DNA from 4 places in the Marinobacter sp. PE14 genome. Region 1 is predicted to be linked to each of the others. Evidence: predicted binding sites of a transcription regulator. Region 1 holds the regulator's gene; each other region holds the start of a gene.
The links. Region 1 encodes sigma-54, which starts transcription at its own class of promoters, with help from an activator protein. Its sites were predicted from a motif close to ANTGGCATNNANNTTGCTNT; they were not measured.
Positions count from the first base shown of each region.

Region 2: a site for sigma-54 is predicted at 1,049-1,068, ahead of flgA (flagellar basal body P-ring formation chaperone FlgA). Genes of this name have one in related genera too.
Region 3: a site for sigma-54 is predicted at 1,962-1,981, ahead of glnK (P-II family nitrogen regulator). Genes of this name have one in related genera too.
Region 4: a site for sigma-54 is predicted at 1,352-1,371, ahead of ACWJ62_RS12650 (CmpA/NrtA family ABC transporter substrate-binding protein). Genes of this name have one in related genera too.

Region 1 covers NZ_JBQXNY010000001.1:739,771-742,961, reverse strand. Annotated here, with positions in the region: gene lptA (lipopolysaccharide transport periplasmic protein LptA) at 1-154, shown strand, start outside; gene lptB (LPS export ABC transporter ATP-binding protein) at 132-857, shown strand; gene ACWJ62_RS03565 (RNA polymerase factor sigma-54) at 1,009-2,535, shown strand; gene hpf (ribosome hibernation promoting factor) at 2,636-2,944, shown strand; gene ptsN (PTS IIA-like nitrogen regulatory protein PtsN) at 3,031-3,191, shown strand, end outside.
Region 2 covers NZ_JBQXNY010000004.1:328,488-331,678, reverse strand. Annotated here, with positions in the region: gene ACWJ62_RS15075 (CheR family methyltransferase) at 1-53, opposite strand, end outside; gene ACWJ62_RS15070 (chemotaxis protein CheV) at 91-1,020, opposite strand; gene flgA (flagellar basal body P-ring formation chaperone FlgA) at 1,209-1,910, shown strand; gene flgM (flagellar biosynthesis anti-sigma factor FlgM) at 2,086-2,412, shown strand; gene ACWJ62_RS15055 (flagella synthesis protein FlgN) at 2,420-2,890, shown strand; gene ACWJ62_RS15050 (pilus assembly protein PilB) at 2,929-3,191, opposite strand, start outside.
Region 3 covers NZ_JBQXNY010000006.1:126,434-129,624, forward strand. Annotated here, with positions in the region: gene speE (polyamine aminopropyltransferase) at 1-92, shown strand, start outside; gene ACWJ62_RS17870 (ammonium transporter) at 157-1,440, opposite strand; gene glnK (P-II family nitrogen regulator) at 1,514-1,852, opposite strand; gene ACWJ62_RS17880 (accessory factor UbiK family protein) at 2,234-2,488, shown strand; gene ACWJ62_RS17885 (YifB family Mg chelatase-like AAA ATPase) at 2,552-3,191, shown strand, end outside.
Region 4 covers NZ_JBQXNY010000003.1:414,283-417,473, forward strand. Annotated here, with positions in the region: gene ACWJ62_RS12645 (sigma 54-interacting transcriptional regulator) at 1-1,183, opposite strand, end outside; gene ACWJ62_RS12650 (CmpA/NrtA family ABC transporter substrate-binding protein) at 1,496-2,917, shown strand; gene ntrB (nitrate ABC transporter permease) at 2,920-3,191, shown strand, end outside.

The sequences.
Region 1 (3,191 bases):
GATTCACTATGATACCGCTGGACGTGTTGTGACCGCAGAGGGCGGCGCCGACACGGGCGATGGCAGTGGCCGGGTAGAAATGGTGATCCAGCCGCGCAGCGCCGACAGACGCACTGACAAACAGGAAACCGATGGCAGTTCTGAGAGCCAGTAACCTGGCAAAGAGTTACAAACAGAAAAAAGTGGTTATCGACGTTTCCCTGGAAATTCGAAGCGGAGAGATTGTCGGACTGCTAGGCCCCAACGGCGCAGGGAAAACCACCTGCTTCTACATGATCGTAGGGCTAGTACCCGCAGATCACGGCCGGATAACCATCGACAGCCGGGATATTACGCCGCTGCCGATGCACGGCCGGGCCCGCCAGGGCATCGGCTATCTGCCACAGGAAGCCTCGGTGTTCCGCAAACTGTCTGTGCGCGACAACATCATGGCGATCCTTGAGACGCGGCAGGGCCTGAGCAAGGCAGACCGGCAGAAAAAGCTCGAGGAGCTGCTGGAGGAATTCCACATCACCCATATCCGGGACAGCGTTGGAATGTCCCTGTCCGGTGGTGAACGGCGACGGGTGGAAATTGCTCGGGCCTTGGCCATGGAGCCGGCTTTCATCCTGCTGGATGAGCCCTTCGCCGGCGTTGACCCTATATCCGTCAGCGACATCAAGCACATCATCCGGCATCTGCGGGACAAGGGGATTGGCGTGCTGATCACCGACCACAACGTGCGCGAGACTCTCGATATCTGTGAGAACGCGTACATTGTTTCTGGCGGGCACATCATCGCCTCTGGCAATGCCGATGCGATTCTGGCCAATCAACAGGTCAAGGAAGTTTACCTCGGGGACGAATTCAGGCTGTGACAGTGAATGGCTCATTGTTTTGATGATCTGTAGCAAGTAAACTCGGCAAAGAACTTGCTAGGGTAAATAAAAACCGCGGCAAGTAACCGGCATATAAAGATTTTTTCAAGACCTATGACACAAAGCGCTGATGAGTGACGGATCCTGAACCATGGTTATGAAAGCCTCCTTACAGTTAAAGCTGGGTCAAAGCCTGACCATGACACCCCAGCTGCAACAGGCGATCCGGCTTCTCCAGCTCTCTACCCTCGACCTCCAACAGGAAATCCAGCAGGCACTGGAATCCAACCCCATGCTGGAGACATCCGAGGACGACGATCAGACCGACACGGCCACCGAGAGTGACGAGCGCGAGGCCAACGCTGCCGAGTCTGCTGCGGAGACCACGCCGGAACCGTCCAGCGACTGGGACGAATCAGAAAACGGCCCCGACTGGTCGTCGGAAAACGATATCCCGGATAACATTCCGGACGACCTGCCGGTCGACACCGCCTGGGACGACATTTACCAGTCCGCGCCCGCTCCGGCAGCCCGCAATGACGACGAGAACGATCACGATTTCGAGACCCGCAACTCACCCACCGAGACGCTTCAGGATCACCTGGAATGGCAGCTCAACCTGACTCCCCTGAGTGAGCGGGACCAGGCCATTGCCCACGCCCTGATGGACGCTGTGGACGAGCGGGGCTATCTCACCAGCCCGCTGGAAGAAATCCACGCCGGACTGCTGGATGAGAACGAGGAAGACCCCCTTGAACTGGATGAAGTGGAAGCCGTCCTGCATCGCCTTCAGCACTTCGACCCCCCCGGCGTGTTTGCCCGGGATTTGCAGGAATGCCTGCTGATCCAGCTTAACCAGCTGCCGCCGGACACACCCTGGCTCGCCCAGGCACGCCTGGTGATCACCCACTACATCAACCTGCTGGGCAACCGTGACTACGCCCAGTTGTTGCGTCGCAGCCGCCTGAAAGAAGATCAGCTCAGGGAAGTCCTTGCGTTGATTACCGGCCTCAATCCGCGCCCGGGCGACGTGATTGATCGCGCCGAGCCCGACTACGTGATTCCTGATGTCATCGTTCGCAAGCACAATGGCCGCTGGCGTGTTGAGCTAAATCCGGAAATTGCACCGCGCATCCGGGTGAATGCCAGCTATGCTTCACTTATACGGCGTGCAGACAGCAGTGCAGACAACACCTACCTCCGCGATCAGTTACAGGAGGCCAAGTGGTTTATCAAAAGCCTGCAGAGCCGCAATGAGACCCTGCTGAAAGTGGCGACCCGTATTGTCGAGCACCAGCAGGGGTTCCTGGACTACGGCGAGGAAGCAATGAAGCCGTTGATTCTCTCGGACATTGCCCAGGCGGTGGAAATGCATGAATCAACGATTTCACGGGTAACCACCCAGAAATACATGCATACCCCCCGGGGTATTTTCGAACTGAAGTATTTCTTCTCCAGCCATGTAAGCACTGATGAGGGCGGAGAATGCTCCTCCACGGCCATCCGCGCGATGATCAAGAAATTGATTGCCGCCGAAACACCCAAAAAGCCGTTGAGCGACAGTAAAATTGCAGCCATGCTAGGGGAACAGGGTATCAAGGTTGCGCGACGCACCGTTGCCAAGTATCGGGAGGCCATGCACATTCCGCCGTCCAACGAACGCAAGCGGCTGGTCTGAATACCCCGGGACGGGACGCAACACCGTATTCGCCGGCGCACAATGCGCCAGCACCCAGACCGGCTCCCGGGAGCCGGCATGATGACGACAGGAGACGCCTATGCAACTCAATATTTCAGGCCATCACGTAGAACTGACTCCCGCACTGAAGGATTACGTTTCAGAGAAGTTCGAGAAGCTCGAGCGTCACTTTGACCACATCAGCAACTGCCAGGTGACCCTGGAAGTGGAAAAGGTGCGCCAGATTGCGGAAGCCACATTGCACGTGGTCGGTGGTGAGATTCACGCAAAGGCAGAAAACGAGGATATGTACGCAGCCATTGATGCCCTTATCGACAAGCTGGACCGTCAGATCCTCAAGCACAAGGAAAAGAATGTCGAACGGATGCACGGAAACGGCTCTCGCTAACGGGCTGTTTTCATGTACTTCATCTAATCGAGCTGCGACACGAGTAACGTGTCGCAGCCTTTTTTTAACGGAAATGCAGTCGATCTATGAGCGACACATCCCTGACCATAGACAACATTCTTGCTCCGGAGCTCACCCTCTGCAGGGTAGCTGCGTCCAGTAAGAAACGGGCCCTGGAGTTTATTGCCGAGCAAATAAACCATCAGGACAACACGCTCAGCGAGACCCAGCTCTTCAATAACCTGAT
Region 2 (3,191 bases), on a different contig from region 1:
TGCAGGAACGATTTGAAGGCTTCATATTCCTGTGGCGTTATTTCCGCTTTCATTGGGTCTCTGTTCTGATTGAATCTTTGAGCGGCTCCATCAACCCTGGTCGATGATTTCCATCACGCGCTCTGCCAGTTCGTCCGGACTGAACTTTGCCATAAAGTCGTCGGCCCCGACCTTCTTCACCATGGCCTGGTTGAACACACCGCTGAGTGAGGTGTGAAGCATAACAAACATATCCGAAAGCGCAGGGTCCTCTTTCACCTTGGTAACGAGGGTGTAGCCATCCATTTCAGGCATCTCCACGTCTGAGATGATCAGAGAGAAATGATCTTTGGCCCGGGAACCGTCCCCAGTGATTTCCTTCAAATATTCAATTGCCTGCTTGCCGTCGTTTTTCAGCACCACTTCCATGCCAATTGCGGTGAGACACCGCTGTATCTGGCGCCGGGCCACGGACGAATCATCCACCACCAACACGGGCAGATGCCCGGGCACCCGCTCCGCGCTCTTGCTCAGAACGGCTTCGGTCACGTCCTCCCCAAGTGGAGAAACTTCAGAAAGAATCTTCTCTACGTCAATGATTTCAATAAGCTTATCATCTATTTTCGTGACAGCGGTAAGATAGACATCCTTGCCGGCGCCTTTGGGTGGGGGCAGGATTTCTTCCCAGTTCATGTTCATGATCCGTTCAACGCCGCTCACCAGGAAACCCTGCGTTTTGCGATTGTATTCAGTGATGATAACGAAACTGGTGGAGAGCTCTTCCTGGGGGATACCGGGCAGACCAATCGCCATGCTCAGATCAATAATGGGGATGGTCTCACCCCGGCTATGAGCGACGCCTCGAACGACCGGCCGGCTGTTCGGCAAGGAGAACAGCTTCGGACATTGCAGAACCTCTTTCACCTTGAACACGTTGATCCCGTAGATCTGACGCCCTCTGAGACGGAAAAGAAGCAGCTCAAGGCGGTTCTTTCCGACCATCTGAGTGCGCTGGTTAACACTGTCCAAAACCCCTGCCATTTTGATTCTCCTGGCTTGCCGGAATTACAACGGCATATATCTTGCTGTTCACTGAATAATAGCCTGATCGACGGAAACCCGTCATATCAGGGGCGGGTCAGCCCATTTAACGGCCACTTTTACCGAATCCTTAGCCTGATTCGGGCTTTTCTGCCCTGTTGTTGACAGCATAGGACAAACTGATACGTATGCGCATCACCAATTTCGCCCTACTACTGCTAATGTCTGGCCTGAGCACGCCGCTCCTCGCGGGAACGACGGCCGAACAGATTCAGAGAGCGACCCTGGCGTTTCTGGACAGCTTCGCGACTGAACAGGCCGAACATGGCTATACCGTTTCCTTCGAACCCGGTTCCATCGACAGCCGCCTTGCCCTCGCCGAGTGCGAAAAGCCTTTGAGTGTAGAGTTCAGCGGTGACCCATGGAAAAGCACCAGCCCGTCGATGCTCGTATCCTGCGAAGGAGCCCGCCCATGGCGAATGTTTGTCACCGCTTCAGTCTCTATCCATGGGCCAGCCCTGGTGGCAGCCAGGCCACTCACGCGTGGAGAGCGAATAACCGAAGGGCTACTCTCAAAGCAGTCCGTTGAAATCAATTCATCCAGGCGTGGCGTGATTACGGATTCGAAACAGGCGATTGGCATGGAAGTGCGGCGCGCAGTGAACGCGGGCTCGCTCGTTACACCAGACATGCTTTCGGCCCCGAATGCGGTCGAACGCGGCGATCATGTTATCATCACGGCCAAAACCGGCGGATTTTCAGTACGTTCCCGGGGCAAGGCCCTGGCTAGCGCCAGCGTTGGCGAACAGGTTCTGGTTGAGAATCTGCGCTCATCCCGCACGATCAGAGCCAACGTTGTCGCACCGGGCCACGTGGAAATTCCGATGTGAGCCGAGTGCGGCAGAGGCTTGCCGGAGCGGCAAGTGGATGCCGCAAAACCGGTCGTAAAAGCAGATGAAAAAAAGTGCTAAAACTACTAAAGGTTTTCGCGGCGCCGCCGTTAAGAAGACATAAACTCGAGTAAGCGCCACACTCTCGTGGCGCGACAGGCAAGCAGGTACAGATATGTCAGTTGACTTAAATGGAATTGGCCCCGGCCAGGTCAACACCCAGAGAACTACGGCCGACAAAAGCTCCGGCACACAGAATACCCAGCCGGCATCCAACGAACAGGCAAAGACACAGGCCCAGGGGGCCCGTGGTGAGAACGTCAGCCTGAGCAATCAGGCCAAGAATCTGAAGCAGCTCGAACAAAAGCTGGGCGATTATCCGGAAATGGATGACGACCGCATCGAGCAGATCCGTTCCGCCCTCGAAAATGGCACGTACAAGATTGACGCCGAGAAGCTGGCCCAGAAAATGCTTGAGATGGATGAAAGCATTTTCGGGTGAGTAGACCATGGCCGCAATTGATGATTTGAAGACTCTTCTTTCCCAGGATATCAGCCAGCTTGAAACACTGGCTGACGTTCTCGGCAAAGAAAAGACCTGCCTTGCGAATTCCGACCTCCGCCAGCTGGACGCCCTGACCAGAGAGAAGAACGATCTCCTCGGTGCCGTTCGCGAACGCGCCAAACAGAAAATCCGGACACTTGTACAGATGGGGTATCGCCCCGAAAGTGGCGAGCCTTCCCGCTTTATCCGCAGCGCCGGATTCTCGGATCTCTTCGAGCTCTGGCAGGAAGCGGACCAGAAGCTTCGAGCCTGTCAAACGCTGAACCAGACCAATGGTCGTGTTATCAGCCACTTGCAAAAGCGTTTGTCGAGACTCACCGATATTTTCCGGGGCGCCACCGGCCAGCAAAAGCTGTACGGCGCCCAGGGTCAGCAGACCACGGTATCAAGCAGCACGGTGCTCGCCAGCGCCTGAGCCTGGATACATGGCTCTGTCGAGCCATGCTTTCCGCTTTATCGGGTGTAGATGGTCATCTGGGAGTCTGGATGAAACCGGATGTCGTGAATGCTCACGTTGCCCATTGAAGCTCCCTGGCTTCCCGTAACCCGGATATTGTCCATCCGGATTTCCTCGATGCGCTCAGGGAACGCCAGCATCAGGGCCCCGTCTTCTCTTACCCGATAACGTGGCTCCCCTTCACGATAGTGCACACCGGAAATGCTGAGATCTGAATCCAGGAAGTTCAGAACCGGCACGAAGATATTGACGGAAAGCT
Region 3 (3,191 bases), on a different contig from region 1:
ACTACAATGCCGGTGTTCATCGCGGCGCGCTGGCGATGCCACAGTTCATGGTGGATGCGCTTGAAGATGAGGTAAGACCGACAGAAGGTTAGGCAAGATCGGACTTACAAAAAAGGGGCGCCAACTGGCGCCCCTTTTTACTTGCAGTGTCAGCGTTTATTGCTTGCCGCTGACGAACTCCGGATAGGCTTCCATACCACACTCGGACAGATCCACACCTTCGTACTCTTCTTCTTCTGTGACCCTGATACCCATGACGGCTTTCAGGATGCCCCAGACGATCAGACTGGTGACGAATACCCAGATGAAGATGGTGAGCATGCCGACCAGCTGGCCCATGAAGGTAGCGTCTGCGTCGGACAGGAGGACCGCAAAGATACCCCAGATACCGACCACACCGTGCACAGAGATGGCACCGACCGGGTCGTCAATGCGCAGCTTGTCCATGGTTACGATGGAGAACACAACCAGGGTGCCACCGATGGCGCCGATGATGGTGGCCAGCAGGGGAGAGGGATCCGCCGGTTCTGCAGTGATCGCAACCAGGCCAGCCAGAGCGCCGTTCAGGGCCATGGTCAGGTCGGCCTTGCCGAACATCAGGCGTGCCACGATCAGGGCAGCGATCAGACCACCGGCTGCAGCCGCGTTGGTGTTCAGGAACACGTTGGCCACTTCGTTGGCGACACCGATGCCACCCAGTTTCAGGGTTGAGCCACCGTTGAAGCCGAACCAGCCCATCCACAGGATGAAGGTACCAAGAGTTGCCAGGGGCAGGTTGGCGCCCGGGAACGCGCGGATTTCACCTTTGGCGCCGTATTTACCTTTACGGGCACCAAGCAGGATCACACCTGCCAGAGCTGCTGCTGCACCGGCCATGTGAACGATACCGGAACCGGCGTAGTCGCTGTAGCTCAGCTCGTACATGCCGAATACCGCGTCGCCGTTCCAGGTCCAGGAACCCTGCATCGGGTAGATGAAACCACACATAACAACGGCGAAACCCAGGAAGGCCCAGAGCTTCATACGCTCAGCCACAGCACCGGAAACGATGGACATGGCGGTTGCAACGAAGACAACCTGGAAGAAGAAGTCAGAAGCGCCGCTGTATTCGCCCATGTCGCCGAAGCCGGCTTCAGTGGAGGCTGCAATAACGCCTGCAATCGCTGCGTCGTCCATCTCGGCAACAGTTGTTACACCGCTCAGGAAGATACCGCCGTCGTACATGATGTCGTAGCCGACAATCAGGTACATGGTACAGGCGACCGCAAACAGGGCCACGTTCTTGGTCAGGATTTCGGTGGTGTTCTTGGCACGCACCAGGCCGGCTTCCAGCATGGCAAAGCCAGCGGCCATCCACATGACCAGAGCACCGCAAATCAGGAAGTAAAAGGTATCCAGCGCATACTGGAGTTCAAAAATGTGATTAAGATTGCTTTCCATATGAAGCCCTCCGCACGAGGCTTTTCAGGTTATAAATTTTTTTGCGTTGGCTGTTCGAAAAATCAGAGCTGGTTCAGACCGCTTCTTCGCCGGTTTCGCCAGTCCGGATCCGGATGGCTTGAGCCAGTTCAGTCACGAAAATCTTGCCGTCACCGATCTTGCCGGTGTTAGCCGCCTTGGTGATGGACTCGATAACCTGGTCCAGAAGGTTGTCGCCGATAGCAACTTCCACCTTCACCTTGGGCAGGAAATCCACCACGTATTCCGCGCCACGGTAGAGTTCTGTGTGGCCTTTTTGCCGACCGAAGCCTTTGACTTCAGTGACGGTTACGCCTTGTACGCCAATCTCGGATAGTGCCTCACGGACATCATCCAATTTGAAAGGCTTGATGATCGCTGTCACAAGTTTCATTGCTTTCTCCTTGGTAAAGCCGTCTCAACAGTGAGGGCCCGTCGGCCGGTTGTTGAGCTCGGGATGCTGCCACCTCGCACACCAATTGTGCGGATTGCGTACGAGAGCTTTAGCATCGTGTATGCCAACGCAAAAAAATGTTTAAAAAACAATAGACTACGATATCCGCGTACCAGAATGGCGCAAACTTGTGCACCAAAATAGAGCGGGTAGCCGGCCAGTGAGCCAATTTGGAGCGGGCTCCCTGGCCCTTCGCCACTTATTATAGGGTCGACCACCTACAGTATGGCAGGGGCTGCGGTGTGATACACTCCCGCTAACCGGCAACCGGCCCTGTCTTTTAGTCGAAGCCGGATATTTCAGGAATTTGTGAGGTGACGTGTGAAAGGTCCACAGGATATTTTTTCTCAGCTGCAGGGCCAGTTTGGCCAGTTTGTTCCCGACATGGCCCGCGCTGCACGGGAAGATTTTGAAACCCAGGCCCGGGCCACCGTGATGGCCGTTCTGTCTCGCCTGGAGTTGGTGACCCGGGAGGAGTTTGACGCCCAGCAGGCGGTCCTGCTGAAGACCCGTGAAAAGGTGGACGCGCTCGAGAAGCGGGTGGCCGAACTGGAAAATTCCCTGCAGAAACAATAAATCCCGGACACGCCCGGCAGGATGCCGGGCAAACATATCCGGTTATTACCATGGATGGTTGTCATGCTTGCTATTGTTCATTCCCGCGCCGCCATTGGCGTGTCAGCGCCTGCCGTTACCGTTGAAGTCCATCTCTCCGGCGGCTTGCCCGCGCTCTCGATCGTGGGCTTGCCGGAAACCGGTGTAAGGGAGAGCAAAGAACGCGTCCGAAGCGCGCTTCTCAACGCCGGTTTCGAGTTTCCCGCCCGAAGAATTACCATCAATCTTGCTCCCGCTGATCTGCCAAAAGAGGGTGGCCGGTTCGATCTGCCCATCGCTCTGGGCATTCTGGCGGCGTCTGGCCAGATCCCGGTCGACAGCCTTTCCGATTGCGAATTCCTCGGCGAATTGTCCCTTGATGGTGCACTGCGCCCCCTGAAAGGTGTTCTGCCGGCTGTATTAGCCGCACGGGAGGATGGTCGGGCCTTGCTGGTTCCGCACGCCAACTCCGAGGAAGCGGCGCTGGCAAGCCGGGGTGATCTTCTGGCCGCCGGCCACCTGCTGGCCGTGTGCGAGCATCTGAGTGGCCGTGCCCGTCTGGTGCCGGTGCCCAGGTCTCCCCTGGACGAAGCGCCGGACGGCAACCGTGAGGTGCCCGATCTGTCGGATGTCCGCGGCCAGCAGGTCCCGCGCCGCACGTTGGAAGTGGCGGCAGCGGGAGGGC
Region 4 (3,191 bases), on a different contig from region 1:
CGGCACCGGTGAAAGCACCTTTGATATGGCCGAAGAACTCGCTTTCAAACAGGTCTTTGGGGATGGCTGCACAGTTCACCCGAATCAGGGGCCGGTCGCGCCGGCTGCTGGACTGATGGATGGCGCGGGCAATCAGCTCCTTGCCTGTCCCGGATTCACCGGTGATCAGTACGTTGGCATCCGTGGGCGCCACCATGCCGATACGCCGCACGATCGCTTTGATCGCCTCGCTCTGGCCGAAGATCTCGTGAAAATGATACTCGGCGCTGAGCTCCTCCTGCAGGTAGGCATTCTCCATTTCCAGCCGGTGTTTGAGGGTTTCCACCTCCTCCAGCGCTTCCTGCAATTCTTTCTGGGCTTCCTGGCGTGCCGAAATATCCCGGAACACGACAACGGCACCCACGGGATGTCCGTTATCCAGAATCGGTGTGCTGGTGTATTCCACGGGAAAGCCGCTGCCGTCCTTGCGCCAGAACCAGTCTTCGCCCACGCGCTTTACGCTGGCATCGCGGAAGGCGGCGTATATCGGGCAATCCTTGAGTGGATACAGGCTGCCATCTGCATGGGAGTGGTGGACCACGCGGTGCAGCACCCGCCCCATAAGCTCGTCAATTCGCCATCCCAGCATCCGCTCGGCGGCGGGGTTTGCGAAGGTGCCGCGCCCCTCGGCATCCACCCCGTAGATGCCTTCCCCGACAGCATGAAGAATCAGCTGGTTCTCCCGCTCCATGTCCTTGAACAGCTCTTCGACCCGCCGCCATTCAAGCAGGCCGCCCCGATGGTAGTGGTTGGCATCGTGGCGTTCCCGAAGGGTTCGCAGCTGGCGTCGGTCCCTCAATAACAGCAGCACGTTCTGGGTTTCCGCCTCGCCAACCCTGGATGAGGAGATCTCCAGTTCCACCGTGTGGCCGTCCCGGTGCTGGAGAAAGAAGTCGCGGCTCCAGCCGTGGCTGCGAAACAGGGTTTCCTCGGTGAAGGCAATCAGTTGGGGCCGCTGGTCTGTGAACAGATGGGTGCAGGGCGTGCCGACGAGGGATTGCCGGTCGGTGCCGATCATTCGGCCCATGGCACTGTTGGCGGACAGAATCAGATCCCTGCCTGCGTCTACCAACAGTGCAGCTTCTGGAAGGTGGTCGATCCAGTTTCCGGTAACGTCCGGGGTATTGATGGCTTCGGTAATCATGGCGATGTCCTGGGTCAGTCCGGGAAAACATAACAAACCCTGTGCCAACTACGAAAAATCGCAGTAAAGACTACGAGAATTCGTTAATTACGAAAGTTCGTAGTTGTTTTGTTTGCAGGCGTTTGAATTTTATTTAAATAAAAACAGGCAGTTAAAAAAATAACCGGACTTGGCACAAACCCTGCGATACCTATCTCAGAACGCGGAGCCGACCCGACCGTTTCCATCCTCGGGCCCGAGCCGCACCTTTGCTGCACCGTGAGAGTGCAGAAATAACCCGTTACTTAGGCCCCAAACCCAGGAGAGTGCGCCATGACCACGAAAAGCCTTGGAAATCCGTTTGACGGTGACAAGTCCCTGATTCATGCCAAGACCTGTGGCTGCCCCGAGTGCAAACCCGGCGACAGTACCCCGTCCATTTCCCTCGATCTCAAGCCCTCCGCCGGCCAGCAGGCAGTCGCTGACGAGCCTCTGGATTCCGAAGCGATGATGGATCGCGCCATCGAAGGCGCGGTGGTGCGCTCTGTGTTTGGTCACAACGAGCACGGCCGGCGGGCCTTCATGAAAATGATGGGCGCGGGCACCGCGGCTGCCGTTCTGGGCAGTGTGTTTCCGATGGAGAAGGCCAAGGCCGCAGTGAAGGAGTCGCTGGGCAAGCTTGAGAAGACCAAACTGAACGTTGGTTTCGTGCCGATTACCTGCGCCACGCCTATCATCATGGCCCATCCCATGGGTTTTTATGAGCGTTATGGCCTGGATGTCACTGTCACCAAGACCGCAGGTTGGGCGGTGGCCCGGGACAAGTCCCTGGCCGGCGAATACGACGCCTCACACATGCTCACCCCCATGCCTCTGGCCATGACCATGGGCGCGGGCTCCACACCGGAGCCGTTCATCATGCCGGCGGTTGAGAACATCAACGGCCAGGCCATCGTGCTGCACGTAGACCACAAGGACAAGCGCGACCCTAAACAGTGGAAAGGCTTCAAGTTTGGCGTGCCGTTCGAATACTCCATGCACAACTTCCTGTTGCGCTACTACCTGGCCGAGAACGGTATCGACCCGGACAAGGACGTGCAGATCCGTGTGGTTCCGCCACCCGAGATGGTTGCCAACCTGCGTGCCGGTAACCTCGATGGCTACCTGTCTCCGGACCCGTTCAACCAGCGTGCCGTGTGGGAGAAGGTCGGCTTCATCCACATGCTGACCAAAGACATCTGGGAAGGTCACCCTTGCTGCGCCTTTGCCTGCAGCAAGCAGTTTGCCACCCAGAACCCGAACACCTACGGCGCCCTGTTGCGCGCCATCATCGACGCGACGCAGTACTCGAACAATCCGGATAACCGTAAGGAAATCTCTGAGGCCATCGCGCCGAAGAACTATCTGAACCAGCCGGTACCGGTGATTCAGCAGGTGCTGACCGGCTACTACGCCGATGGCCTAGGCGAGGTGAAAGATGTACCGGACCGTATCGATTTCGACCCGTTCCCGTGGCACTCCATGGGCGTGTGGATCCTCACCCAGATGAAGCGCTGGGGTTATATCGAGGGTGATGTGGACTACAAGGGCATTGCCGAGCAGGTCTACCTGGCGAGCGAGACTGGCAAGATCATGGAAGAACTGGGTTATACCGCCCCGGACAAGACCTACAAGACTCACACCATCATGGGCAAGACGTTCGATTCTGACCGTGCTGAAGAGTACGCACGCAGCTTCGACATCGGGAGGGTGTAACCATGGCTTCCCTGAACGTCCGAGCAGCACTGCTGTCGGTGTCGTTCCTGATTCTGGCCCTGGGGCTCTGGGAAATGGCAACCCAGCCCCCGGAGGCCCAGACAGGACTGACCGAATACGAAATGCTGATGGGTGGTGTAGAGCAGGAATCCCGAGTGCCGCCACCCTCGGCGGTGATCAAGCTGGCCTGGGCGGAGTTGTCCGATCCGTTCTATGACGCCGGCGCCAACGACAAGGGTATCGGCATCCAGCTGGCCTATTCGGTGTACCGGGT